DNA from 4 places in the Mesorhizobium sp. M8A.F.Ca.ET.202.01.1.1 genome. Region 2 is predicted to be linked to each of the others. Evidence: riboswitches for the same ligand, from Rfam matches in the RefSeq annotation. Region 2 holds a riboswitch; each other region holds the start of a gene.

Region 1 (7,153 bases), on a different contig from region 2:
CCATGGCATGCTGATGGTTTGGTCGGGTCCTCACGTGCCGTCGCAGCTGCGGGCATGGTTGGACAACGTTCCGGTCAAGACCGTTCTTTTCAACTGGTCGCGCGAGGCGCCGCCTGTGGCGATCAGTTTTGCGGCCATTCCGCCTGGTATCCGATATCTGCCGGTCGCCGCCAGCAGCCGGACTCGGCATCCGCGCATCTAAGGTTTCCCCGTTCCTTAGGGGGCGCCTTTCACCGGTATAGCCGAATGGCCCGCTCGTCCGACTGGACGAAGCAGGCGACAATGCCCATTTATGGGACTATCCAAATTTGTTGTCGCGCAATTCCCCGGGGAACGCCGCTACAGTTTTCCCGGAATTGCCTTTTGAGGAGACGTTACATGGCGACTTCGAGCGAACGTGCAGTGCTTGCCGGCGGCTGTTTCTGGGGCATGCAGGATCTGATCCGGCGCATGCCGGGCGTCCTCGCCACGCGTGTCGGCTACAGCGGCGGCGACGTGCCGAATGCCACCTATCGCAATCATGGCACGCATGCCGAAGCCATCGAGATCAGCTTCGATCCGGCGAAAATCAGCTTCCGCCAGCTTCTGGAATTCTTCTTCCAGATCCACGATCCGACGACGCGCAACCGCCAGGGCAACGATGTCGGCATGAGCTATCGCTCGGCAATCTACTACACCAGTGAGGAGCAGAAGCGTGTGGCGGAGGACACCATCGCCGATGTCGATGCCTCTGGCCTGTGGCCCGGCAAGGTTGTCACCGAGCTCGCTCCAGCCGGAGCGTTCTGGGAGGCCGAGCCCGAGCACCAGGATTATCTGGAGAAGTATCCGAACGGCTACACCTGCCATTTCGTCAGGCCGGATTGGAAACTGCCGGTTCGTGAAAAGGCCGTTTCATAAGGCTCGCGGATCAGTCTTTGCGGCAGTGGGTTTAAGCGCCCGCCGATTGCCGCGAGGCCATATCAATAGCGGCTGTCAGCCCCGCCCGGCGGTTGACAGTCCGCGGCACTGCTGACCAACTGCGCGGGTTGATTGATTTCAGGGGGAGCATGAGGAAACTCTACGAAAAACCTGTGTTGGTGAAGCGGGAAAGGCTCTCAAGTGTCGCCGCGGCAGGACCGCTTTCTCCCAAACCAGGCTGACGGCTCGGCCGGTCTTTTGGTAGTGACTGGACCGGTTCGTTACGGTGCTCGGATTGCCGGGCGATGTCTTGCCCCGCCGGATCTGAAAAGATGATTTCTTTCGAGCCTGTGGCCGGCGCCCGGCAGCTCAATGCAGTTTTCATCCTGGATGTTTCTGCTTACACCGGGCCTCTGCTTTCCGGCTGGATCGAGGCGGGAAACCGTATTGGCGCGATCATCGTGCCTGGCTTTCAGCGCCCATCCAGAGGCTTCAGCATTGGCAATTTTCGACGCCGGCTGAGGCGCCAGCTTCTGCTCAGGCGCTATCTCGGCAACACGCCGGTAAAGTTGATCGAATTCGGCCGGCCTTACGACTGGGACGAGCTTGGCCGGCAATTGCCTGACGTCGCCGCGGATGTACTGATCTGCTACGCTTTCCCGACCCTGATCCCGCAACAACTGCTCGGCCTCTTTCCCAAGGGCGGGCTTAATTTTCATCCAGCGCTGCTGCCCAACTACCGGGGTCCGCATCCTCTCCATCGCCTGGTCGCGGACGGCCAGCATGCCGTCCATGGCGGCGTGACATTGCACAAGATGTCCGCCAATTTCGATGACGGTGACATCCTCGGACAGGTGCCGTTCTGCGAAGCACACTGGGCAACGCGGCGGGATGTGGCCGACAGCGTGGCGACCGCGATGCGCGCGTTGGTGCGCGAGGTGGCGCCAGCCTATTGCAAGGATTTGGTGTCCGGGACGCGGCAGCCAACCGGTGATTTCGTCTGGGCGCGACTTGAGCGGAACCACATGGCGATTTCATCCGACATGTCGATCGAGCACGTTGCCCGATTGTGGCACGTCCTGGGCGGCAATCCCGGTATCTATCTGGACGTTGCCGGCCGCGAGGTTCGGTTGGCCTTTCAGATCGCGCGACTGGGTCCGCCAACTGGAAAAGGTCCGGTCAGGCGATGGGGGAGGGTGGAGTTCGATCTTGCCAATGGCCGGGTTCGATACCTCACCTATGGCCGCCTGCTCAAACGGCTGATGAAAATGCACACCGCATTCGCACGGCCAAAAGCCGGAAAACCGTGCCCCGAAATAAGAGTGTATGGCAAAGTAGCCAGCGAATCGGCGCCAGAGGTACCGCCGGCCGGTCGTGGCGGATAGTGAAGCCAATGCGCATGGCGGAACTTGCGTCCGCGCTTTTCCTGCTGCGAAAACTACTTACCGCAGTTCTTGTCGTTCACGGTCGGCGCGGTCGCCCTGCCATTGGCATCCGTCCGCGTGCTGGTCGGGCAATTCTGGTCCGCGTTGGAATTTCATGTCGCCCGGCGTGATGGTCGGGCTGTTGGCTGCGCCCGGATCGAGACAAATTTCCGGGCCGCAACACCCGGTTGCGCCTGCGCTGGCGCAATGCTTTTGGCGCAGCTTGCTGAAAAAACAGCTTCCCCAACCGATCGAATGGTGCTTTAACGCCGCCATCCACAGGGGTGCTCCGTACGGTCGGGGCTGAGACGGGGGCGGCAAGCCCACAGACCCTAGAAGCTGATCTGGGTAATACCAGCGGAGCGAGGCGGGCGATGTTTTCAGGCGCACAGGTTTCCCTATATCCCATGGCCGACGATTTTGTCGGCGTCATCCTGGGTGCGCTCGGCGTGCTCGATCCGTATCGCGACAAGCTCAGGATCGAGACCGACGACATCTCGACCTTGCTGGTCGGGCCCCCCGAGGTGCTATTCCCGGCGCTGCGCGACCTTTTCGTGGCTGCGTCTGGCAGCGGTAAGCATTGCGTGCTGTCGGCGACCATTTCGCGTGGTTGCCCAGGTGAGCCGGACGATCCGATCTGCCGCTCCGACACGTTTGGCGGACCTGCCGGGCCACTCGGCCCGCGCAAGCAAGCCGCCATTTCCGCCGTGCGCGGCGCGCCCGCCACTGGGCAGCCAGCGGCGGCGCAGTTCTCGCTCTATGTGATGGGCACGGACGACCATATGGACGAGATCTATGGCTGCATCGATTTCCTGAAGCAGTCTGGCGTCTATGATCGCTCCAAGAATTTCTGCACCAAGCTGCGCGGCGATGCTGGCGCGATCTTCTCGGCGCTCGACGAAGCCTTCTGCCGCTTCGGACCGGGCGCCGGCCACGTAACCCTCGACGTCACGGTTTCGGCCAACAGTCCCACTGCCGTCTGAACCGTTCGCGCCGACGCGCGAACGCCGTCAAGGTCATCCTCTCGTGGCTTCATCGTCATTCAACCCGCGTCAGCTCGCGGGCTTCCTCGCCCAGGCAGCGCCGGCCGTGATATCGATCGGCCTGGTGCTCGTGGCGTGGGAACTCTACGCAAACCATTCCGGCATCAAGCCGACGGTTCTGCCGGCACCCTCGCGCGTCTTCGAACAGGCGATGCTCAATCGTGACGCGCTGCTCGACAACGCCATTCCCACCATCCGCGCCACGCTGATCGGTTTTGCCTGCTCGCTCAGCGCCGCCTTCGCGCTGTCGATGCTGGTCGACTTCTTCCAGCCTTTGCGGCGCGCGCTGTTTCCTGTCTTCATAGTCAGCCAGACCTTGCCGCTGGTCGCCATCGCGCCATTGGTGGTGCTGTGGTTCGGTTTCGGGCTGACGCCCAAGATCATGCTGGTGGCACTGGTCACCTTCTTCCCGATGCTGGTGGCCCTGGTGCAGGGCTACGAGGCTACCGAGGTCGAGATCGGGCAGATGCTGCGCGCCATGGGAGCAGGGCGCTGGCGGGTCTTCATCCTGGCACGGTTGCCTTCGGCGCTGCCTTATTTCTTCGCTGGCCTCAGGATCTCCATCACCTATGCCGTCGTCGGCGCCATCTTCGCCGAATATGCGGGCGCGGCCAAAGGGCTGGGCATCTACATGCTCAACGCCAAAAACAATTTCCGTCCCGACCTGGTGCTCGCCGCCGTCGGCGTCAGCGCCGCCCTTACCCTCGTCCTGTTCGGGCTGACGGTGGTGCTGCAACGACTTGCCATGCCCTGGGAAAGAGCCGCTGGCAGGCAAGCCGCCCGAAAAGGCCCGCAAGCATGAGCCGGCTCGAATTGCGGCATATGCGCAAGGCCTTTGGCGGGCTCGAAGTGCTCGCCGACATTTCGCTGCGCGTGGATGCCGGCGAATTCGTCTCGATCCTTGGGCCTTCGGGTGCCGGCAAGTCGACGCTGTTCCAGCTTCTGACCGGCGCCGAGCATGGCGAGGGTGAGATGTTTTTCGACGGCGCGCCGCTCGACGATCATGGCAGGCATTTCGCCTTCATGCCGCAGCGGGACGCGCTGATGCCGTGGCGGCGCATCCTCGATAACACGACGCTCGGGCTCGAGGTGCAGGGCCTCGGCCGCAAGGCGGCGCGGACGCGTGTCGCGCCGCTGTTTGCCGAGTTTGGGCTTGCCGGCTTCGAGCGGCATTTTCCGGCGCAGCTTTCAGGCGGCATGCGGCAGCGCGCGGCGCTGCTGCGTACTGTCGTGCAGGAACGCGACATGTTGCTGCTCGACGAGCCGTTCGGCGCGCTCGATGCACTGACGCGCGCGGCCATGCAGCGCTGGCTCGAACAGATGTGGCGGCACCATCGATGGACGGCGTTGCTGATCACCCATGACGTGCGCGAAGCCGTGTTCCTGTCAGACCGCATCTATGTGCTGTCGGCCCGGCCTGCCCGTGTCGTGCGCGAGATCCAGGTGCCACTGCCGCGCCCGCGCGATCCGACCAGCGCCGCCACACGGCAGGCCGGGGCACTCGAGGCCGAGATCCTCGACATTCTGCTCAACCTCCAGCCAACCAAAGGACATGACCATGACTGACTTGACGCGAAGGCAGGCTCTGCTGCTCACCCTTGCCGCTAGCGTACCGCTGGCCACCGGATCGAGCCGCTCCTTCGCGGCAACGCAAAAAGTCACTGTCGCGCTGGACTGGACGGTCAACACCAACCACATCGGGCTGTTCGTCGCGCGCGAAAAGGGTTTTTATCGCGAGGCCGGTCTGGAGGTCGATATCGTGCCTTACAGCGACACCGGCGCCGGCACGCTTGTCGCCAACCGCGTCGCCGATTTCGGCATCAGCGGCACCATCAGCCTGTTCACCCAGAAGACCGCCGGCGCCGACTTGAAGGCCGTCTATGCCGTCGTGCAGTCCGAAACTGGTCGGCTGGTGTTCAATGCGGCGCGCAGCGAGATGAAGAGCCCGAAGGATCTGGATGGCCTGACCTATGGCGGTTTCGGCAGCGCCTGGGAAAACGCACTGATCTCGACCATCATCCGGCATGATGGCGGCAAGGGCGATTTCGAGACGGTGACGCTCGGCACTTCCGCCTATGAGGCGCTCGCCAACGGTTCGGTCGACTTCACCCTCGAAGTGTCGACCTGGGAGGGCGTCGAAGCCGAGCTCAAGGGCGTCAAGCAACGCAGCTTCGTCTATGCCGACTATGGCGTTCCCGACGAGCACACGACGCTCATCTCTTCGAGCGAAGCGTTTCTCCAGTCAAATCCCCAACTGGCGTCGTCCTTCATCCAGGCAACGCGGCGCGGCTATCAGTTCGCGGTGGATCATCCAGAGGAAGCCGCGACGCTGCTGATCGCCGCCAACAAGGATGCCCTCACCAATCCGGCGTTGATCCAGACTTCGCTGAAGGCACTGATCGACGGGCACTATCTGCGCGGGCAAGACGGCACTATCGGCATCATGGATCCCGCCAAGATGGAAGCGATCGGCTCCTACCTCCTCGCCGCGGGTATCCTGCATGATGCCGATGGCAAGGTTGTCGCGCAACGTCCGGATTTCGTGGGATATTTCAGCAATGGGTACCTCAGATAGGTGCCGACGCTGAGACTGCGAAAAGGTCGTATCGTCCGATGCTGGAGGCGAGGATGTCGCTAGGTCGCAGCCCGACAAAACCGCGGCTACGGCCTTCACCTTCGACCCGGTTTGATGCCGATCTGATCTTCTCGGTTAACGGCACGGCAATGGTTACGTGCAAAGGTCGCCCCCGAGGGATCATCGGGATGCTTGCCTTGCTAATGTCAAAAAGTGAAGCGCTTTCGCGTGCGCCAGACAAAAGGCTTTTGTCGGCGGCGCGCAAGCACGAGATCATGCTCGACTTGCGCGAAGGCTTCTTTCGCGCCTGTGCGCTGCTGTGCGCGGGGCTGTTCGTCTATCGCGGCGTCTATCAGCTTCTCGAGGATCCGACCCGGCTCAACACCGCGCTGGTGGCGATTTCCGAGATACTCACCTTCACCTGGCTGCTGCTGTCGCGGCGTCCGGTCACGCGTGACTGGAATCTGCTTACCGTCATCGTTTCGGTGACAGCCAGTTTTGGCGTTGCGTTGATCAGTCTCAAGCCAGGCATTGCGCTCATCCCTCTCTACGTCGCCGCGCCGTTACAGATCATCGCATTGTTGTTCGTTATCTGGGGCAAGATCTCGCTGGGGCGCTCTTTTGCGATCCTGCCGGCCAATCGCGGTGTGATGACGGGCGGTGCCTATCGGCTGGTGCGGCATCCGATCTATGCCGGCTACCTCGCCGGCCATGTGCTCTACCTCCTGTCGGCCTTTTCCTTCCACAATCTCGCTGTCTATGCGGTCATCACCTACATGCAGCTGTATCGAATCCTGCGCGAGGAGGCCTTGCTGGCCGCCGAGCCGGAGTATCGCGCTTACATGGAACATGTACACTACCGGCTGTTCTACCGGTTATTCTGAAGGCCAGGCTGTGAGGGTTGGCCAACAGGCTCATCAGCGTCCAGTGGTCGGAGCTGCTCCCCAGGCGAGGGCGCTGTAGCTCGGCGCTCCGGTCGGCGGCAGCAACGGCGCGAATGCCGGGCCGGCGTCAATATCGGAGATTCGGGCGGCATCAACGCCGGGCTCGGCGCCAATGCTGGTGGAACAGGCGGTATCAACGCGGGGCTTGGCGCCAATGTTGGCGGTACTAGTGGTGTCGGCGTCGGCGTGGGCATCGGCAACGTAACCAATCCCAGCAACCCGTCGAACGTGGGCATATCGCCCAACCCTAGCCAGCTCAACGTTCCGCGT
Region 2 (7,153 bases):
TCCAGTTCCAGCCATTCCTCTTCCAATGCGGCCAAGGTGGCGCGCTCCTTGTCGAGGGCGGCGATGGTCTTCTGGAACGAGGCCGGGTCGCGCTCGTAATAGGCCGGGTCGGAGATGTTGTTTTCCAGCCGCGAGATCGACGCTGTCACGGCCTCGATCTTCTTGGGCAAGGAGTCCAGCGCGAACTTCTGCTTGAACGACAGTTTTTTGGCCGGCCCTTTTGCTACGGCAGGTTCTGCCTTGGTGGTCGGCGCGTCGCCGGCGTCGGCCTTGGCGCGCGCCTTGCGGTCGTCGAGCCGGGTGCCGCCGCGCTGCGCCAGCATGTCGGAATAGCCGCCGGCATATTCAATCCAGCGGCCACCACCGTCCGGCGCGATGACGCTGGTGACGGTGCGGTCGAGGAAATCGCGATCGTGGCTGACCAGGATGACGGTGCCGGCGAACCCGGCGACCAGTTCCTGCAGCAGTTCCAGCGTCTCCATGTCGAGATCGTTGGTCGGCTCATCAAGTACCAGCAGGTTCGCCGGGCGCGCCAGCACGCGCGCCAGGATCAGCCGCGCCCGCTCGCCGCCGGACAGCTCGCGCACCGGCGTGCGCGCCTGCTCCGGCTTGAACAGAAAATCCTTCATGTAGGAGACGACATGGCGCTGCTCGCCATTGATGACCAGGTTCTCGCCGCGCCCGTCGGTGAGATATTGCGCCAGCGTCTCCTGCGGGTCGACCGCCTCGCGCTTCTGGTCGAGCGTGGCGATCTCCAGATTCGTGCCGAGCCGTATCGAACCAGCGTCCGGCGCCAATTCGCCGGTCAGCATCTTCAGAAGCGTCGTCTTGCCGGCGCCGTTCGGTCCGACGAGGCCGACGCGGTCACCGCGCTGGATGCGGGTCGAGAACCCCTTGACGACGGTGAGGTCGCCAAAGCTCTTCTCTATGTTTTTCGCCTCGATCACCAGCTTGCCGGATTCGGCCGCGTCGCTGGCCACCATTGTCGCGGTGCCCTCGGCGCCGCGATGGCCGCGAAAGCGCTGGCGCATGGTCTGCAGTTCGCCGAGACGTCGCATGTTGCGCTTGCGCCGTGCCGTCACGCCGTAGCGCAGCCAGTGCTCCTCGCGCACGATCTGGCGGCCGAGCTTGTGCTGCTCGCGCTCTTCCTCCTCCAGCACGAGGTCGCGCCATTCCTCGAAATGGCCAAAGCCCTTGTCCAACCGGCGGGTCTGGCCACGGTCGAGCCAGACGGTGGCACGCGACACACGCTCGAGGAAGCGGCGGTCGTGCGAGATCACGATGAGCGCCGAGGAAGTCCGGACGAGTTCCTCTTCCAGCCATTCGATCACCGACAGATCAAGATGGTTAGTCGGCTCATCAAGAAGCAGGATGTCGGGCTCCGGCGCCATGACGCGGGCAAGGGCGGCGCGCCTGGCCTCGCCGCCGGACAGGTCTGCCGGCCGCTCCTCGCCTGACAGGCCGAGATGCTCCATCAGATAGCTGGCGCGGTAGGGATCGTCGGCCGGGCCGAGTCCGGCCTCGACATAGGCCCGCACATTGGCAAAGCCGTCCATGTCGGGCATCTGGGGCAGGTAACGCACCGTTGCCGAAGGCTGGCGGAACACCTCGCCGTCCTGCGGTTCGATCAGGCCGGCGGCGATCTTGAGCAGCGTCGACTTGCCGGACCCGTTGCGGCCGACCAGCGCGATCTTGTCGCCGGCCGACGCGGTCAGGGCGGCGCCATCGAGCAGCGGCGTGCCGCCAAAAGTCAGTCTTATCCCGTCGAGATTGAGAAGGGGCGGGGCCATGTCAGCTTTCGGGCAATGGATAGGGATGGGCAAGCAGCAGCGCGCGGCCGTGGCCGAGCGCGATGTCGAGGCGGCCCTTGACCTCGTTGGAAATGGTCAGCGACGATCCGAAAGCCACCTCGACCTTGTCGAGCGGCCATTTGGCGCCGGTGACGGTCAGGCCGGAGAGTTCGGAAAAGCCGAGAATAGAAAATAGCGTGCCGTCGGCATAATCGAAGCTGGCCCTGCCGTTGAGCAAGGGGACACCCTCCTGGGCGCCGCTGGTCAAAAGCACATCCGTTCCGGCCTCGGCCAGCCGCAGGCCAAGCGCCAGATGCAGAAAGGCGTGATCGGCGCGCTTGCCGCCGAAGGCGCCCGCCAGCACAAGGCGGGTCGCTCCACGCTCCAGTGCGGCCGCGATTGCCAGTTCGCCGTCGGTCTTGTCCTTTTCCGTCGGGAAGGTTTGCTGGGGCACGGCGGCGAGATGGGCGGGCAGATCGGCCGGAACCGAATCGAAATCACCGACCCACAATTCCGGCACGAGGCCCAGCATCCGCGCATGACCGATGCCGGCGTCGGCGGCGATCACGCGCGAGCCTTCGACCTGGCGGTCGAGCCGGGGCGTGCGGAGGAGATCGCCGCCAAGCAGGATGGTGAATGTGCTCATATCCCGTCGCCTTACCAGCCCGGCACGGGAAACGGAAGGCGGCAAACTCCCACTTGCGTGTCCCACCCGCCGGGCCTATGTGTCGAAACGCTCTAACGGGGTGCCGGACGCGAATTTCGCGGGCCGGCTGAGAGGCAGTCTCGCCAACCCGCTGAACCTGATCCGGTTTGTACCGGCGGAGGGATTAGACGTTTCGGACAGTCCGACGCCTCAATTCCTTTCAACGCAAACGAAGGAGGCGCCGATGCGCACGTTTTTATATTCTCTCATCGCAGCCACGGCGGTGACGCTGTCCGGGCCGGCCTTGGCCAAGGACAAGCTCACGGTCTACACCTATGAGAGCTTCACCGCCGACTGGGGTCCAGGCCCCGTGGTGAAGAAGGAATTCGAGGCCGAATGCGGCTGCGATGTCGAGTTCGTCTCGGTCGCCGACGGCGTGGCGCTGCTCAACCGCGTCAAGCTGGAAGGCGCTTCGACCAAGGCCGACATCGTGCTCGGCCTCGACACCAATCTCACCGCCGATGCCAAGGCCTCCGGCCTGTTCGCGCCGCATGGCGCGGTGAGCGATGTCAACGTGCCGGGCGGCTGGAGCGACGATACTTTTGTTCCCTTCGACTACGGCTATTTCGCCGTCGTCTACGATACGCAAAAGCTGAAGTCGCCGCCGAAAAGCTTGAAGGAGCTGGTCGAGGGCAGCGCCGACGACAAGATCGTCATCCAGGACCCGCGCACCTCGACGCCCGGTCTCGGCCTGCTGCTCTGGGTGAAGTCGGTCTATGGCGATAAGGCGCCGGAGGCCTGGGCCAAGCTCAAGACCAAGGTGCTGACCGTGACGCCGGGCTGGAGCGAGGCCTATGGCCTGTTCACCAAGGGCGAGGCGCCGATGGTGCTTTCCTACACCACCTCCCCGGCCTACCACATGGTCGCCGAGAACACCGAGCGTTACCAGGCGGCGTCTTTCGAAGAGGGCGAGTATCTGCAGATCGAGGTCGCCGGCATCACCACGACCGGAGCCAAGAACCCGCTGGCGGAAAAATTCATGGCCTTCATGACCGGACCGAAATTCCAGGACGCCATCCCCGAGACCAACTGGATGTTCCCGGCCGGCAAGACCGACAAGCCGCTCAACCCGGCCTTCGACAAACTGGTCAAGCCGACCAAGACCCTGCTGTTCAGTCCGGAGGAGGTCGCGGCCAACCGCAAGACCTGGGTGGATGAATGGCTGGCGGTGATGAGCAAGTAGTTGGCTGTATGATCCGAAGATGAATGCTTTACGGCGCCCCCCTCTGTCCTGCCGGACATCTCCCCCGCTTGGGGGGAGATTGGCTGTCATCGGCGATTTCGCCAATCGCCAACATTGCAGGAATGAGCTGGGCGCCGGAGCTGCTAATCTCCCCCCTCGTGGGGGAGATGTCCGGCAGGACAGAGGGGGGCGCGAAGGAACGCGACGCACGTTAAAGGCCTTTCGTGCAACCCGCGTCTGATCCCCGCATTACCGCCGGCAGCGTAGCGCTGGCGGCGATCGCGCTCTTGATCGGCGGCGCGTTTGCCGGGCTGCTTGTCGAAGGCGCACACGATCTCTCCGGCGCCTGGGTGGCCTTCGACCCTTATCTGTTGCGCGTCGTGCGCTTCACACTCTGGCAGGCGGCCCTGTCAACGCTGCTCTCCGTCGGGCCGGCCCTGTTCGTGGCGCGGGCGCTGTCGCGGCATCCACGGTTCTTCGGCCGCGCCTTCATTCTGCAGCTCTTCGCCGTGCCGTTGGCGCTGCCGGCGATCGTCGCGGCGCTCGGCATTCTGGCGCTTTATGGCCGTGCCGGCTATTTCGCCGGCCTGTTCAACTGGGTTGGCGGCCAGGGCTGGCCGGGCATCTACGGCCTCTCCGGCATTCTCGTCGCCCATGTCTTCTTCAACCTGCCGCTGGCCACCCGCCTGTTCCTCGAGGCGCTGCAGACCATCCCCTCCGACCAGTGGCGGCTGGCGAGCCAGCTCGGCATGGCGGCGCGGCCGGCGTTCCGGTTGATCGAATGGCCAACACTGCGCGCCGCCATGCCCGGCGTCGCCGGGCTCGTCTTCATGCTCTGCATCACATCCTTCACCATCGTGCTGACGCTTGGCGGCGGGCCGGCCGCGACGACGCTCGAAGTCGGCATCTATCAGGCCTTGCGCTTCGATTTCGATCCCGCGAGGGCTGTCGCGCTGACATTGCTGCAGATCGCCTTGACCTTCATCGTGGTGCTGGCGCTGACGCGGCTCGGCGCCAATGTCGTCGGCGACACCAACCTGCCGGTCGCGCCGCGCCGCTATCTCTCCGTCAACGGCACCGAAGCCACACTGAATGCCTTGCTCATCGGATTGGCGCTGCTGGTCGTCGCGGGACCGATGGCGGCGACCGTGATCGCCGGATTGAGCGCCGATCTCGACCGGCTGGCCGGCGAGACCGCTGTCCGGCAGGCGACACTCACCAGCGCCGTGCTCGGCTTCCTTTCGGCGCTGCTTTCGGTGATGCTCTCGTTGGCATTGACAATGGCGCGGCGGGCGCTGGCATCGAACCGCCGCTCCGGCCCAATGACACTGCTCGAACACGCCACCGATACCGGCGCCGGCTTTGTGCTGGTCGTGCCGCCGATCGTCGTCGGCGCCGGTTGGTTCCTTCTGTTGCGCCACGTCGGCGACGTCTTTGCCATCGCCCCGCTCATGGTCGTCACCGTCAACGCTGTCATGGCGATGCCTTTCGCGCTGCGCGCCATCCGCCCCGCCTATGATGCGGCAATCGAGCGCCACGAACGGCTCTGCGCACAGCTCGGCATTTCCGGCTGGGCAAGGCTGAAGCTGGTCGACTGGCCGTCGCTGCGGCGGCCGCTCGCCACCGCCTTCGCCTTCGCCATGGCGCTGTCGCTTGGCGATCTCGGCGTCATCGCCCTGTTCGGCAGTGATTCCGTACAGACCTTGCCCTACCTTCTCCTGGCGCGCATGGGCAGCTACCGCACCCAGGACGCCGCCGGCCTGGCGTTGTTGCTGGGCCTTGTCTGCCTGGTACTGGTGCTGGCAGCGGACCGGCTGGGAAAGGGGATGGCCCGCGATGTCTGACGGTGCGGCTGACGGCAAAGGGGTTCCGGTACGGCTGGACAAGGTCTCGTTCAGTTATGGCGAGGCATTGTTCGCTTTCGATGTCGAGTTCACCGCGACGCAAATCACTGCCATCATGGGGCCAAGCGGTTCGGGAAAGTCGACGCTGCTCAATCTGGTGGCCGGATTCGAGATGCCGAGATCCGGCCGCGTGCTGATCGGCGGGGGCGATGTCCGTGGTGAGCCGCCGGCCGTGCGTCCGGTGTCGATGGTGTTTCAGGAGAACAATCTTTTCGCGCATCTTTCCGTCGAGCAGAATGTCGGGCTCGGCCGTTCGCCATCGTTGCGGCTGACCGATACCGACCACGCCGATATCGCGGGCGCCCTTGCGCGCACCGGTCTTGCCGGCAAGGAGAAGCGGCTGCCGCGCGAACTTTCGGGCGGTGAGCGCCAGCGCGTCGCCCTGGCTCGCGTGCTGGTGCGTGACCGCCCGGTGCTGCTGCTCGACGAACCCTTCGCCTCGCTTGGGCCCGCCTTGCGCGACGACATGCTCGACCTGGTTGCTGGCCTTCATGCCGAGCGTGGCATGACGGTGCTGTTCGTCACGCACCAGCCGCAGGATGCCCGCCGCATCGGCCAGAAGGTGGTGTTTCTGGACAATGGCGCCGTCGCCGCCACAGGCACGGCGGACGATTTCTTTGCCGGGGCTGGTCCGGAGGCGTTCCGGCGCTATATCGGTGCGGGTGCCGGGGATGCCTTATCACGAGATATTGCCCGGAAGCGGACATAATTTACGCTCAAACCGGCCCGAGGCGATGTGGCGCTTGCTTGCCATGACTGGAGTAGTGTGGCTAGGTCCGCTCGATACCGGTCCGGCACTGGCCGTGATTTGCCTACAGCATCTGCTGCCCGGCCCGAGGGGCGCGTGACGGACGCTGTAGCAGTTTGTTTTGCGCATTGCATGATCATGCGCAAGGACCTGAAAGGAAGCCATTCTGGCGATCGGCGTTGACAGGCTACGAATGAACCCGCTGGCGCGCTTCTTGGCGCTGGCTGGCTTTGCCGTGGCGCTGGCGAGCTGCCAGATGTTCACGCCTCCGGAGGTCCAGGAATCCGGCTTCCAGCCATCCGACAAGCCGATCACGGTGGACAATGTCGCCGCCAACAACAAGCTTGCCGAACTCGCCAAGGCGCAGCATCCGCGCATCCTGGCGACCTATGGTGGCGAATATTCCGATCCCAAGCTCGAGCGCATGGTCGCCAAGGTGGTCGGCAATTTGACCGTGGTGTCGGCCAACCCGACCCAGACCTATCGCATCACCATCCTCAATTCGCCCAACGTCAACGCCTTCGCACTGCCGGGCGGCTATCTCTACATAACGCGCGGCCTCCTGGCGCTGGCCAATGATTCGTCCGAGCTCGCCGCTGTCATCGCGCATGAAATGGGACACGTCACCGCCAATCATGGCCTGCAGCGCCAGCAGTTGGAGGCCGAGGAGGGCCTGGCGACCAAGGTCGTCTCGGATGTGCTCGGCGACAGCCCGACCGCCAAGGCAGCACTGATCCGCGGCAAGCTCAGGCTGGCGCAGTTCTCGCGCAACCAGGAACTGGAGGCGGACGCCATCGGCATCAAGTCGATCGGCGAAGCCGG
Region 3 (7,153 bases), on a different contig from region 2:
GGCGGCTTTCGTACTCGATCCTGTTGGGGCCGAACGGATTCTCCATCGCTATTCGTCCCTTACCTTAATGCGCCAAGCCGAGTTTGCCTTGGTGAGGCCGTCTATCTCGATGAAGCGCGCCGCTTGGAGCATCAGAAGAGAGTCTTCCAGATCTAGCCCGAGCTCGGCGGAGGCAGCAATCTCAGTGATCTCGTCCCAGAAGAGTAACCCATTCCCGCGCCTGGTGGCATGGTCGCGCAGTCGGCGCAGCAGGTCAAACGTGTCGTTGTTCAGAAAGGCCTTGCCGTTGGACATGGTCGAAATAAAGCAATGTTCGCCTTCCATGACCGTCCCGTCGGCGACATTGGTGCGGTAGGGTATAAGTCGGATGCCGACGAGCTCTCCCTGATCGGTCGTGAAGAAGACGAGCTCATTGAAACCTGACTGTATCTCTGGTGCTGAGATGCAGATCAATTTGCCGTCCGGAAACCTTGGATCGTTGACGATCTCGACCGGATCAGCATGTATGTGTCCATGCAGGTAGACGATAGGCTTGTTGCCCTGCAGCAGCTGAGTTCTGACAAATCCGCTGTTGAGCATCTCCGCGTATGGCGTAATGCGCGGAGTCTTTTGTGGCAGCAGATTGTGATGGCCGATCATGATGCCGTAACGCATGTCGGGCTGCTGGAGCAATTCCTGTAGGCCTGCAAGCATCTCACGCGAGATGTATGGCGTGTCCATCTGACCGTAATACTCGTCGTCGGACGCCTCCTTGTCTGGATCGCTGGGAGGTGTCGCGGGCGAATGTCCCGAGATGTCCGGCGAGCCGAGATCTACAGGCTCTGTAGAAGGACTGAGTGCCTCGAGACGATCACGAAGGAACGCGGGAAGGTTTTGAAGCTCCCAACTGCCTATCGCTGTGTTGACGAGGATGAAGTTTGCGCCTGCGGATCCTGTCGGAAGTCTGAAGTGCACGGGTTGGTCCACGGGAACGGTCTGCCAACCCAAGCGGGCGGCTAAACTCGCCATTTCGCTGAATTTCTCAGTCGGTCCAAGTTCGCGCGCGTCATCACGGTTCACATCGTGATTTCCCGGTACGAATATCAACGGAAGCGCCTTTGAACTGCGTCCCTGTGCGCGGCAGAGCAACGTGAAATGCTGGAATGCCGAAGCAATGAAGGTCTTGTCGCCACGGCTCGTGAAATCCCCCATGAAGGCGATCGTATCCAAGGGCTTCGAAGTCGTCAGCCGCCGAAGTTTCGTCAAGACGGCACGCAGCGAAGACGCGCGTAGCTTCTGCGTTATTTTCGGAGCGAACTTGCTATCCTTGGCATCGATGTTGCTAGAGGAAGGATGCCAGTCCGGATAGTGAATATCGCCTACTTGAAGGATTCGCACCCGCCGCATAACTCGCCCCCCTGCCGAGAGCCATAGACTAATCCGTTCGCTTTTGCCAAGCGCGAACGATCATCCGCAGTGTCCTTAACGAGGTAGCCTGCACTTTTCGAGAATTGCCACGGCGGCTATTTTTCGGCTGTGAAGCACACGAGACCCGTGACGTGAGACCCAGTTGCTCAATGCCCAGTTGCTCAATGAGCTTTCTTACGAATAAGGGAGAATTTCCGCGGCCGGACTATCTCTGAGCGAGCGTGCATGACTGCCAACGGAAGGTCTTGCACGCACCCTTGCGATCTTGAGCAATGGTCGCCATGACTTTCTTCTTGCAGGCTTTTGAGTGGCCCAGCCTGCGATCACCAGACCCCACCGATTCTAAAGAGCGTGGCAGATGGGATAGTCGAGGTTGCCCGTGCACAGTCACGCTCAGGGCTTGCGCCGCCCAGAGGACACGCTGAAAAGGCAGATTGGGGCGCAAGCACGCCATTCACGAGAGGTTCGACATGAAGACCATGCAAGAAAAAGACATTCCGGCATTCGTACAAGCAGTTGTGGACGCCGGCTGCAAAATTTGCGCGATTGGCAACTTGGGATACGTCTTTGGCGATGCTGATTTCACGCCAGCGCAACGGAGGGCCGTCGAGCCACAGCTGCGTAGGATTGCTGAAATCTACGGCGAACGCGATCATCTCATGAACGAGATAGCTGTATATCTGCGGTCGATCGGACGCCATGTCGAGGTTGAGCCGAAGACAGGTATTTCCTGATGGCCGTGATCGCGAGAAGCCGTCTTCCAACCTCTGAATCCTAAAGGAGGTGACCCCCAAGGCCGTTCGTCACCTTCGACCAGAATAACCACATCCGTGACCGCCTGAGCTACTTGGTCGATACGCGCACATGGCCAATACAGTTTCTCCATCCTTCACGAAGCGAATGAGGCTTTGGCCATTCAGCCCCGGTCTACGGGGCGTGACTTGTCCCCGATGCATGCGCGAGCTCTCCGCCCGGCTGGCCGCCGGTCGTCGCCACCGGCCGAAGGCGCCCGAATGCGCTTGACAAGATAGCGTCAGCCCGTTCAACCTAAGGCATTCACCAGGGGAGTCCCGGCAAGGGGCTGAGATACTGCTGGCTTTCGCGGCGCAGTGACCCGTTGAACCTGATCCAGTTCATACTGGCGTAGGGACGGTGCAAGCGCTTTGCGGGAGTTTACGCCCGAGGTCCTGTTGCAGCAGGTCTACAGAAGCGTCTTTTCATCCTTCCGGCACAGAACTGGGTCTCCAATGCATGAGCAAAGGAGCCTCACGATGAATGCCCTCACCCCCGCCGTATCGACGGGACCACTGCCCGCCTCGCGGAAAATCCACAAGCCCGGCGTCCTCTACCCGCAGATCAGGGTGCCGATGCGCGAGATTTCCGTCCATCCGACGGCCGGCGAACCGCCCGTCACCGTCTACGATCCGTCCGGCCCCTACACCGATCCATCAGTCGAAACCAGCATCGAAAAAGGCCTTGCCCGGCTTCGCCACGAATGGGTCACGGCGCGTGGCGATGTCGAAGCCTATGACGGCCGCCACGTCCGGCCGGAAGACAATGGATTCGCCACCGGCGAGCGCCTGACACCGGAATTTCCGATACGCAATCGGCCGCTCAAGGCCAAGCAGGGCAAGGCGGTGACCCAACTTGCCTATGCGCGCGCCGGCATCATCACGCCAGAAATGGAGTTCGTAGCCATCCGCGAGAATCTCGGCCGCGAGGTGATGCGCGGCAAGCTGCAACGCGACGGCGAAGCCTTCGGCGCGGCGATCCCAGATTTCGTCACACCCGAATTCGTGCGCGACGAGGTGGCGCGCGGGCGCGCAATCATTCCCGCCAACATCAATCATCCCGAGAGCGAGCCGATGATCATCGGTCGCAATTTTCTGGTCAAGATCAACGCCAACATCGGTAACTCGGCTGTCACATCGTCGATGGCCGAAGAGGTCGAAAAAATGGTCTGGGCTATCCGCTGGGGCGCGGACACGGTGATGGACCTGTCGACCGGCCGCAACATCCACAACATCCGCGACTGGATCGTGCGCAATGCGCCGGTGCCGATCGGTACGGTGCCGCTCTATCAGGCGCTGGAAAAGGTCAACGGCATCGCCGAGGATCTGAACTGGGAGGTCTACCGCGACACGCTGATCGAGCAGGCCGAGCAAGGCGTCGACTATTTCACCATCCACGCCGGCGTGCGGCTGCACTACATCCCGCTGACCGTCGACCGGGTCACGGGCATCGTCTCGCGCGGCGGCTCGATCATGGCCAAATGGTGCCTGCACCATCACCGGGAGAGCTTCCTCTACGAGCATTTCGAGGAGATCTGCGACATCGCCAGAGCCTATGACGTCTCCTTCTCGCTCGGCGACGGCCTTCGTCCCGGTTCAATCGCCGATGCGAACGACGCGGCGCAATTCGCCGAACTGGAAACACTTGGAGAACTCACCAAGATTGCCTGGGCAAAGGACTGCCAGGTGATGATCGAAGGCCCGGGCCATGTCCCCATGCACAAGATCAAGCAGAACATGGACAAGCAGCTCGCAGTGTGCGGTGAGGCGCCGTTCTACACGTTGGGGCCGCTGACGACCGACATCGCGCCGGGCTATGACCACATCACCTCAGGGATAGGTGCCGCCATGATAGGCTGGTTCGGCACCGCAATGCTTTGCTACGTCACGCCGAAAGAGCATCTCGGCCTTCCCGACCGCAACGACGTCAAGATTGGCGTGATCACCTACAAGATAGCCGCCCATGCAGCCGATCTGGCGAAGGGCCATCCGGCAGCGAAAACCAGGGATGATGCCCTTTCGCGCGCGCGCTTCGAGTTCCGCTGGGAGGACCAGTTCAACCTGTCGCTCGACCCCGAAACCGCACGGTCCTTCCACGACCAGACCTTGCCCAAGGAGGCGCACAAGCTGGCACATTTTTGTTCGATGTGCGGGCCGAAATTCTGCTCCATGCGCATTTCCCACGACATCCGTGCCGAGGCCCAGAAGGAAGGCATGGCGGCAATGGCGGCAAAATACCGGGAGGGCGGCGATCTCTACATGCAGGCGGACGAGACTGGCGTACCGGTCGTGCCAGAGGCTCCCAAACCATCATGAGGGTGCTCGTCAAAGGGGCCGGCGTTGCCGGCCTCACCGTCGCTTTCGAACTCGCCGCCCGCGGCGCGACGGTCACCGTCGCCGAGATGCGGCATGGCCTTGGTGGCAACGCGTCGTGGTTCGCCGGCGGCATGCTGGCGCCATGGTGCGAGCGCGAAAGCGCGGAGCAGCCGGTGCTGGATCTCGGACGCGATGCTGCCGACTGGTGGGATGCGGTGCTGTCGGGTCAGGTGACACGGGCCGGGACATTGGTCGTGGCCGCGCCGCGTGATGCCGGTGAGCTTGACCGGTTCGCCAGTCGCACGTCAGGGCATCGGCGCGTCGATGAAAACGAAATTGCGCTCCTGGAACCCGACCTCGCCGGCCGCTTCCGGCGTGGATTGCTCTTCCCCGACGAGGCTCACCTCGACCCACGCCCGGCGATGGCGGCACTTCATGACAAGCTTGCGACCATGGGTGTCAAATTCCACTTCGGCTGCGACGCCCGGCCTGTTTCGGGATTCGCCCGTCAGATAGACTGCATGGGAATGGCAGCGGCCGATGACAGGCTGCGCGGTGTTCGCGGCGAAATGCTGATCCTTCGCACGCCTGATGTCTCGCTGTCGCGGCCGGTCCGTTTGCTTCATCCACGCTTTCCGCTTTATGCCGTGCCGCGCACCGATCACTGTTTCATGATCGGAGCGACGATGATTGAAAGCCAGAGCGCCGGACCGGTGACGGCGCGTTCCATGATGGAGCTGCTGGGCGCCGCCCATGCCCTCCATCCGGCCTTTGGTGAGGCCGAGATCGTTGAAACCGGTGTGGGTGTCCGTCCGGCATTTCCCGACAATTTGCCACGCGTCGAAACAGACGGTGAGATCATCGCGATCAACGGTCTTTATCGTCACGGTTTTCTCCTCGCCCCCGCCATGGCGCGCCAGGCTGCCGACCTGGTTTTCAGTCAAGACAGAACCAAGGAGCATGCTCATGAAACTGATGGTCAACGGCGAGGCGCGTGAGATTGCCGCCACCACGCTGGCCGAGTTGCTTGCCGCGCTCGACTATGAGGGCGATTGGCTCGCCACCGCCGTCAACAGCGACCTCGTGCACAAAGCCAACCGCGCGGAGTTCCAGTTGAGCGACGGCGACCGGATCGAAATCCTCTCGCCCATGCAGGGCGGCTAGCATGTTGGAGCTTTATGGAACCGAGCTTTCGTCGCGCCTGCTTCTCGGCACGGCTCAGTATCCTTCGCCGGCCATCCTTGCCGATGCAGTCAAGGCATCGGGCACGTCGGTGGTGACCGTCTCGTTGCGGCGTGAGATGGCGGGCGGTAGGGCCGGCGAACAATTCTGGTCGTTGATCCGCTCGCTGGGCGCCAGAACCCTGCCCAATACCGCCGGCTGCCTCTCCGTCAAGGAAGCCGTCACCACCGCGAAAATGGCGCGCGAGGTCTTCGGCACCAACTGGATCAAGCTCGAAGTGATCGGCAATCACGACACGCTACAGCCGGATGTGTTCGGTCTGGTTGAAGCCGCCCGCATCCTGTGCGAGGACGGCTTTGCGGTATTCCCCTATACCACCGACGATCTCGTTGTCGCCGAGCGGCTGCTGGAAGCGGGCTGCAAGGTCCTGATGCCGTGGTGCGCACCGATCGGTTCCGCCTTGGGACCGGTCAACATGACGGCGCTGCGCTCGATGCGCGGATATTTCCCTGGCGTCCCGCTGATTGTGGATGCGGGGCTCGGACGGCCGTCGCACGCGGCCACCGTCATGGAACTCGGCTTTGACGCCGTGCTCCTGAACACAGCGGTCGCCAAGGCGGCAGATCCGGTCGGCATGGCGCGTGCTTTCGGTAAGGCGGTCGACGCCGGTCGTGAGGCGTTCAGTTCGGGAATGCTCGAACCGCGCGACGTCGCCGTGCCATCGACACCGATGGTCGGCAGGGCCGTTTTTTCATGAAGCTCGATCCCTTCTACCTGATCGTCGACAGCGCCGCCTGGATCGAAAGGTTGGCGCCGCTCGGCGTCAAGCTGATTCAGCTTCGCATCAAAACCATGGATGAAACCGGGCTGCGCGCGGAGATCCGCAAGTCGAAGGCCTGGTGTGTCCAACAAAAAAGCCAGCTCATCATCAATGATTATTGGCGCCTGGCAATCGAGGAAGGCTGCGATTTCGTGCATCTGGGCCAGGAGGATTTGCAAACGGCCGACCTCTCGAGGATACGGGCAGCGGGCGTCAGGCTCGGATTGAGCACGCATGATCATGTCGAGCTGGAAACGGCCATGTTTGCCGAGCCCGACTATGTCGCGCTCGGTCCGATCTATCCCACCACTTTGAAGAAAATGAAGTGGGCACCGCAAGGGCTAGAGCGGATCAGCGAGTGGAAGCGGCGGGTGGCGCCGATCCCATTGGTCGCCATCGGCGGCCTCAACCCCGACCGCCTCGACGGCGTCTTTGAGGCCGGCGCCAACAGCGCCGCAGTGGTCACGGACATCACGTTGAGCTTCGACGCCGAAGCGCGCACGCGAGAATGGATCGAAAAGACGGACCGATGGCGATGAGACGAGAACCGCATGTGCTTGTCGTTGGCGGATCAGATTCCAGCGGGGGTGCTGGAATAGCACGCGACATCGAGACGATCTCTGCCGTTGGCGTGCGC
Region 4 (7,153 bases), on a different contig from region 2:
ATGTCATTGTGCTGGCTGGCGTGCATTTTATGGCCGAAACGGCGAAGCTGCTCAACCCGCAAAAGACGGTGCTCATTCCCGACCTACGGGCAGGCTGTTCGCTGGCGGGCTCCATCACCGCCGAGGACATCCGCCTGCTACGGCTACGCTGTCCCGGCGTGCCTGTCGTCACCTATGTCAACACGTCGGCCGAGGTGAAGGCCGAGTCCGACATCTGCTGCACCTCGGGCAACGCGAAGGCCGTCGTCGAGTCCCTGGGTGTTCCTCGGGTGATCATGTTGCCGGACGAATATCTCGCCCGGAATATAGCCGCCCAGACCGACGTGGAGATCATCGCCTGGTCGGGACATTGCGAGGTGCATGAGCGCTTCACGCCGGCCGACATCAGGGAATTGCGCGAAAGCCATCCGGGCGTGACGGTGCTCGCGCATCCCGAATGTCCGCCCGAAGTGGTGGCCGTAGCCGATTTTTCCGGCTCGACGGCCGCCATGTCCGACTATGTCGGAAGACAAAAGCCAGCGCGGGTCGTGCTGATGACCGAATGTTCGATGAGCGACAACGTTGCGGTGGAGCATCCCGAAGTCGAGTTCATCCGGCCTTGCAACCTCTGCCCGCACATGAAGCGGATAACGCTCGCCAACATCCGTACTGCGCTCGAACAGAACCGCCATGTCGTAACCATCGAATCGGAGATTGCAGGGCGTGCGCGGCTGGCCGTCGAGCGGATGCTGGCGGTATGAGCATGGACGTTCGCGATCTCGCCCGCCGGCCGGTCATCATCGGCGGCGGCATAGCCGGGCTGATGACCGCGCTGCACATGGCGCCTGAGCCGGTGCTGCTCCTGTCGAGATCGCCGCTTGGCGCGGAGGCGTCGAGTGCGTGGGCGCAGGGCGGGCTGGCCGCCAGCCTGGGCGGCGATGATGAACCGGCGCTCCATCTTGCCGACACGCTCGCCGCAGGGGACGGCCTTTGCGATGCGGATACAGCAAGGCGCATCGTGTACGCCGCGCCCGCGGCGATCGAGGATCTGACGCGCCTTGGGGCTCGCTTCGATCGCACATCTGCAGGAGTTCTGCGTCTCGGGCTGGAAGCCGCGCATAGCAGGCGGCGCATCGTTCATGCCGGAGGTGACGGCAGCGGAAGGGAGGTGATGCGCGCCCTGATCGCGGCCGTGCGCTCCACGCCTTCGGTTCTTGTCGTGGAAGGAGTCGAAGCACGCCGGCTGGCCGTCGAGGACGGCAGAATCGCCGGTGTTGTGGCGAGCGGTCCGACAGGTCCGGTGTTCTTTGCCACGGGACGGGCCGTTCTCGCCACGGGCGGCATCGGCGGCCTGTTCCGCGACTCAACCAACCCACTGGGCAGCTGCGGACAGGGTCTGGCGCTTGCGGCGCGCGCGGGTGCCGTCCTTGCCGATCTGGAGTTCATTCAGTTCCACCCGACCGCGCTTGACGGGCCCGGCCGTCCGATGCCGCTCATCAGCGAGGCGGTTCGCGGAGAAGGTGCAACAATCGTCGACGAAACAGGGCGGCGCTTCCTCGATGGCCTGCTCGGGGCGGAACTCGCACCGCGCGACATCGTCGCGCGCGCCGTCTGGCGACATCTTGCCGACGGCCATCGCGTCTTCCTCGACGTCCGCGAGAAGCCAGGCACGATGTTCGCGCAGCAATTTCTGACAATCGCATCAGCCTGCGGCAAGGCCGGCATCGATCCGGCGCGAGACCTCATTCCCATCCGGCCGGCCCAGCATTACCACATGGGTGGTGTCGCCGTGGATCTGGCCGGGCGAACATCGGTTCCTGGACTTTGGGCATGCGGCGAAGTCGCGTCGACCGGGCTGCACGGCGCCAACCGGCTCGCCAGCAACTCGCTGACCGAGGCCGTCGTTTGCGCGCGCTGGGTTGCCGAAAGCGTCGCTGGTGCACCGGACGGCGGTGGGAAGCCAGCGATGGCAGCTAACCTGCCCGCGCCGGATCCGAGGCCTGTGCGCCCTCTCCTGTCACATGCCCTTGGCGTCACGCGGGATGGCGAAGGTTTGAAAGAGGCTGCGCGCGCCTTGTTGCTGCTGTTGCATCGGCACGACACAGCGTCCGATCCCGCCGCCGTAGGGCTGATGATCGCGGTTGCCGCCTTGCTGCGCCGCGAAAGCCGTGGCGCTCACTACCGGAACGACTTTCCCCATCAAGCGGCCGTCGCCCGCCGCTCCGAAATCAGGCTCGACGCGGCCATGTTTGCGGCGCGGGAACTCGGCAACTCTCCAATGCTCGAAAGCGTCGCTTGATGAACCTATCCCCCCTTCCAACGATCATGCTCGAGCCTCTGGTGCGGGCAGCTCTGCTCGAGGACCTTGGCAAGGCCGGTGATTTGACCACTGATGCCATCGTACCGAAGGACCATCATGCGACAACGGTGCTGACTGCGCGCGAGGCCGGAACTATAGCCGGTCTCGACCTGGCGATGCTCGCTTTCAGGTTGATCGACCAGGATGTCGAGATGACAGTGGAGCGAGCGGACGGCAGCAACATCGCGCAAGGTGAGACCATCGCATCGGTCAGCGGTCCGGCCCGGGCCATACTCACCGCGGAACGGACGGCGCTCAATTTTCTGTGCCATCTGAGCGGTATCGCCACCGCGACGGCATTGATCGTCGCGGCGGTCCGCGGCCACGGCGCAAGAATCGTCTGCACGCGCAAGACGACGCCTGGATTGCGAGCGGTCGAAAAATATGCCGTGCGCGCCGGTGGCGGCTCCAATCATCGTTTCGGTCTCGACGACGCCATCCTGATTAAGGACAACCACATCGCCATCGCTGGCGGAATTCGCATGGCAATCGAGCGCGCGCGATGCAGCGTCGGCCACCTAGTCAAGATCGAAGTCGAGGTCGATACGCTAGCCCAGTTAGAAGAGGCTATGGCCCTCGCCCCAGACGCCGTCCTGCTCGACAACATGTCTGTCGACGAATTGCGCCAAGCAGTGGCGATGGTTGCCGGCCAGGCGATTACCGAGGCGTCGGGCAGGATAACGCCGGCGACGGCTCCAGCCGTCTCCGCGACCGGTGTCGACCTGATCTCCATCGGCTGGTTGACCCACAGCGCGCCAATCCTCGATATCGGGCTCGACTCCGCGAAATTTGTCCGTCGGGCCTGACAATCGGCGGTCGACCGGACGCTTTTTCGACCCAGCCCGCCAAGTTCAAAGGTGCCTAGGTCGCCCAATGCAAGGGGAACAGGATGGAAATGCACGCAGCGATTTCGGAAAAACCATGCGTGAAGCTCAATCCTTCGACGGCCACCGGATGTGGACCGTGGAAGCTGCTCGGGCGCTGCATGACGCGCCTTTCAACGACCTGCTGTTTCAAGCGCAAACCGTTCACCGCCGGAATTTCGATCCCAACAGGCGGCGGCGGGCGCTGGTCTCAGCGGCGGCGCCCTCGTCGTCGGAATCTAGCGGGGTAACCCGGCCACCCAGAGGATGGCGGGACGATTCATCCATGATGATAGGAAACAGGACCATTGCGAAAACTAGTCGCTGGCAAGCTGCACGGCATCTACGTCACCGAAGCGAACCTCAACTACCATGGATCGATAACGCTGGACCCTGACCACTGCGAAGCAGCCGGGATCCTGCCGATGGAATTTGTGGAGATTTGGAACAAGAATTCCGGTGCGCGGATTTCGACCTATGTCATTTTCGGCGAGCGCGGCTCACGATGCTGCATCCTCAATGGTGCGGCTGCCCGCACCTGCCAGCCAGACGACCAGATCATTGTTTGCAACTCCATATACCTGGACGAAGCGAATATCACCTCGTTGAAGCCGCGGATCATCACCTTCGACCAGGACAATCACATACTCGATCGCCTGAGCTACTCCGTCGATCTTGACGCACATGGGCGTTACAGTTTCTCGATCCTTGACGAGGCGAATGAGCCTTTGGCCATTCCTGCGCTGGTCTCCGGCGCGTGACTTCCTCTCGAGATTTGCCCGTGCTTTGCGCGGGGTTTCATTAGTCGCCGATCACCGCCGCAGGTGGAAATGCGCTTGACAAAGCAGTGTCGGCTCGGTCAATTCGAAAACATTCACCAGGGGAGTCCCGGCAAGGGGCTGAGATACTGCTGGCTATCGCGGCGCAGTGACCCGTTGAACCTGATCCAGTTCATACTGGCGTAGGGACGGTGCAAGCGCTTTGCGGGAGTTTACGCCCGAAGACCTGTTTTCAAGCAGGTCGACCAAAGCGTCTTTTCATCCTTCCGGCACAGAACTGGGTCTCCAATGCATGAGCAAAGGAGCCTCAAGATGAATGCCCTAACCCCAGCCGTCTCAACGGGACCGCTGCCTGCCTCACGGAAAATCCACAAGCCCGGCGTCCTCCATCCGCACATCAAAGTGCCGATGCGCGAAATCTCCGTCCATCCGACAGCGGGCGAGCCGCCCATCACCGTCTACGATCCGTCCGGCCCCTATACCGACCAGACTGTCGAAACCAGCATCGAAAAGGGCCTCGCCCGGCCTCGCCACGAATGGATCACGGCGCGGGGCGATGTCGAAGCCTATGACGGCCGCCATGTGCGGCCGGAAGACAATGGCTTCGTCACGGGTGAGCGCCTGACGCCGGAATTTCCCATTCGCAACCGGCCGCTAAGGGCCAGGGCCGGCAAGGCGGTGACACAGCTTGCCTATGCGCGCGCCGGCATCATCACGCCCGAGATGGAGTTCGTCGCCATCCGCGAAAACCTCGGCCGGGAAATCGCCCGCGGCAAGCTGCAACGCGACGGTGAAAGCTTCGGCGCGGCTATTCCCGATTTCGTCACGCCGGAATTCGTACGCGACGAGGTGGCGCACGGGCGGGCGATCATTCCAGCCAACATCAACCACCCAGAGAGCGAACCGATGATCATCGGGCGCAATTTCCTCGTCAAGATCAACGCCAATATCGGCAATTCCGCTGTCACTTCCTCGATGGCCGAAGAGGTCGAAAAAATGGTCTGGGCGATCCGCTGGGGCGCCGATACGGTGATGGACCTGTCGACCGGCCGCAACATCCACAACATTCGCGACTGGATCCTGCGCAATTCACCGGTGCCGATCGGCACGGTGCCGCTTTACCAGGCGCTCGAGAAGGTCGGCGGCATCGCCGAGGACCTGACCTGGGAGGTGTACCGCGACACGCTGATCGAGCAGGCCGAACAAGGCGTCGACTATTTCACCATCCATGCCGGTGTGCGGCTGCATTACATCCCGCTGACCGTCGACCGGGTCACGGGCATCGTCTCGCGCGGTGGCTCGATCATGGCCAAATGGTGCCTGCACCATCACCGGGAAAGCTTCCTCTATGAGCATTTCGAGGAGATCTGCGACATCTGCCGCGCCTATGACGTATCCTTCTCGCTCGGCGACGGCCTTCGTCCGGGCTCGATCGCCGATGCCAATGATGCGGCGCAATTCGCCGAGCTGGAAACGCTCGGCGAATTGACGCAGATCGCCTGGGCCAAGGATTGCCAGGTGATGATCGAAGGTCCCGGCCATGTGCCGATGCACAAGATCAAGGAGAATATGGACAAGCAGCTCGCTGTCTGCGGCGAGGCGCCCTTCTATACGCTTGGACCACTGACGACCGACATTGCGCCGGGCTATGACCATATCACCTCAGGCATTGGTGCTGCCATGATCGGCTGGTTCGGCACCGCCATGCTCTGCTATGTCACGCCCAAGGAGCATCTCGGCCTTCCCGATCGCAACGACGTCAAGATTGGCGTGATCACCTACAAAATCGCCGCCCATGCCGCCGATCTGGCGAAGGGCCATCCGGCAGCGAAAGTCAGGGATGATGCCCTTTCCCGCGCGCGCTTCGAGTTCCGCTGGGAAGACCAGTTCAACCTGTCGCTCGACCCCGAAACCGCGCGGTCCTTCCACGACCAGACCTTGCCCAAGGAGGCGCACAAGCTGGCGCATTTCTGCTCGATGTGCGGGCCGAAATTCTGCTCCATGCGTATCTCCCACGACATCCGCGCCGAAGCCCAGAAGGAAGGCATGGCGGCGATGGCGGCGAAATACCGCGAGGGCGGCGATCTCTACATGCCGGCTGACGAGACCGGCGTAGCGCTCATGCCAGAGGCGCCGGAGCCATCATGAGGGTGTTGGTCAAAGGGGCCGGCGTCGCCGGCCTCACCGCCGCCTTCGAACTCGCCGCCCGCGGCGCGACGGTCACAGTCGCTGAGATCCGGCAGACCCTTGGCGGCAATGCCTCGTGGTTCGCCGGCGGCATGCTGGCGCCATGGTGCGAGCGTGAAAGCGCCGAGCAGCCGGTGCTGGATCTCGGACGCGTCGCCGCCGACTGGTGGGATGCGGCACTGCCGGATCAGGTGACACGGGCCGGAACACTGGTCGTGGCCATGCCGCGAGATGCCGGTGAGCTTGACCGGTTCGCCAGTCGCACGTGGGGGCATCGGCGTGTCGACGGAGATGAAATCGCGTTCCTGGAGCCCGACCTTGCCGGCCGCTTTCGCCGCGGGCTGCTGTTCCCCGACGAAGCCCATCTCGACCCGCGCCGGGCGATGGCGGCACTCCATGACAGGTTGTCGGCCATGGGTGTCGAATTCCAGTTCGATGTCGATATCAGGCGGATTTCCGGTTTCGATCGTTGGATCGACTGCACGGGAATGGCAGCAGCCGATGACAGGCTGCGCGGCGTTCGCGGCGAAATGCTGATCCTGCGCGCGCCTGATATCTCGCTGTCTCGCCCGGTCAGGCTGCTGCATCCGCGCTTTCCACTCTATGCGGTGCCGCGCGCCGACCACCGTTTCATGATCGGCGCGACAATGGTTGAAAGCCAGTCCGCCGGTCCGGTGACGGCACGTTCGATGATGGAGCTGCTGAGTGCCGCCTATGCCCTCCACCCGGCCTTTGGCGAGGCCGAGATCGTCGAAACCGGTGTCGGCGTTCGTCCGGCCTTTGCCGACAATCTGCCGCGGGTCGAAACGAACGGCGGGATCATCGCGATCAACGGGCTTTATCGACACGGTTTTCTCCTCGCCCCCGCCATGGCGCGCCAGGCCGCCGACCTGGTTTTCAGCCAGGACAGAACCAAGGAGCTTGCTCATGAAACTGACCGTCAACGGCGAAGCGCGTGAGGTTGCCACCGCCACCACGCTAGCCGA

Evidence for each region. A riboswitch is a leader RNA that binds a small molecule or an ion and turns the genes downstream of it on or off. The one in region 2 is predicted to bind thiamine pyrophosphate.
Region 1: linked by a shared signal. The riboswitch ahead of EN845_RS28875 (YkoF family thiamine/hydroxymethylpyrimidine-binding protein) and the one ahead of thiB (thiamine ABC transporter substrate binding subunit) in region 2 are both predicted to bind thiamine pyrophosphate.
Region 3: linked by a shared signal. The riboswitch ahead of thiC (phosphomethylpyrimidine synthase ThiC) and the one ahead of thiB (thiamine ABC transporter substrate binding subunit) in region 2 are both predicted to bind thiamine pyrophosphate.
Region 4: linked by a shared signal. The riboswitch ahead of thiC (phosphomethylpyrimidine synthase ThiC) and the one ahead of thiB (thiamine ABC transporter substrate binding subunit) in region 2 are both predicted to bind thiamine pyrophosphate.

Annotation. Positions count from the first base shown of each region.
Region 1 covers NZ_SRUN01000016.1:110,238-117,390, reverse strand. The annotation lists gene EN845_RS28895 (glycosyltransferase family 39 protein) at 1-202, shown strand, start outside; gene msrA (peptide-methionine (S)-S-oxide reductase MsrA) at 379-897, shown strand; gene EN845_RS28880 (formyltransferase family protein) at 1,467-2,282, shown strand; gene EN845_RS35580 (hypothetical protein) at 2,340-2,597, opposite strand; TPP riboswitch at 2,592-2,705, shown strand; gene EN845_RS28875 (YkoF family thiamine/hydroxymethylpyrimidine-binding protein) at 2,696-3,304, shown strand; gene EN845_RS28870 (ABC transporter permease) at 3,348-4,166, shown strand; gene EN845_RS28865 (ABC transporter ATP-binding protein) at 4,163-4,930, shown strand; gene EN845_RS28860 (ABC transporter substrate-binding protein) at 4,923-5,939, shown strand; gene EN845_RS28855 (isoprenylcysteine carboxylmethyltransferase family protein) at 5,978-6,823, shown strand.
Region 2 covers NZ_SRUN01000007.1:128,111-135,263, forward strand. The annotation lists gene EN845_RS17005 (ABC-F family ATP-binding cassette domain-containing protein) at 1-1,790, opposite strand, end outside; gene EN845_RS17010 (thiamine diphosphokinase) at 1,792-2,436, opposite strand; TPP riboswitch at 2,523-2,637, shown strand; gene thiB (thiamine ABC transporter substrate binding subunit) at 2,681-3,679, shown strand; gene thiP (thiamine/thiamine pyrophosphate ABC transporter permease) at 3,904-5,523, shown strand; gene thiQ (thiamine ABC transporter ATP-binding protein) at 5,516-6,292, shown strand; gene EN845_RS17035 (M48 family metalloprotease) at 6,525-7,153, shown strand, end outside.
Region 3 covers NZ_SRUN01000017.1:81,343-88,495, reverse strand. The annotation lists gene EN845_RS29495 (hypothetical protein) at 1-46, opposite strand, end outside; gene EN845_RS29490 (metallophosphoesterase) at 49-1,386, opposite strand; gene EN845_RS29485 (hypothetical protein) at 1,878-2,141, shown strand; TPP riboswitch at 2,459-2,575, shown strand; gene thiC (phosphomethylpyrimidine synthase ThiC) at 2,679-4,514, shown strand; gene thiO (glycine oxidase ThiO) at 4,511-5,512, shown strand; gene thiS (sulfur carrier protein ThiS) at 5,481-5,678, shown strand; gene EN845_RS29460 (thiazole synthase) at 5,680-6,453, shown strand; gene EN845_RS29455 (thiamine phosphate synthase) at 6,450-7,055, shown strand; gene EN845_RS29450 (hydroxymethylpyrimidine/phosphomethylpyrimidine kinase) at 7,046-7,153, shown strand, end outside.
Region 4 covers NZ_SRUN01000002.1:428,011-435,163, reverse strand. The annotation lists gene nadA (quinolinate synthase NadA) at 1-740, shown strand, start outside; gene EN845_RS06785 (L-aspartate oxidase) at 737-2,278, shown strand; gene nadC (carboxylating nicotinate-nucleotide diphosphorylase) at 2,278-3,144, shown strand; partial or broken gene EN845_RS36015 (biotin synthase) at 3,293-3,394, shown strand; gene panD (aspartate 1-decarboxylase) at 3,510-3,962, shown strand; TPP riboswitch at 4,071-4,187, shown strand; gene thiC (phosphomethylpyrimidine synthase ThiC) at 4,293-6,128, shown strand; gene thiO (glycine oxidase ThiO) at 6,125-7,126, shown strand; gene thiS (sulfur carrier protein ThiS) at 7,095-7,153, shown strand, end outside.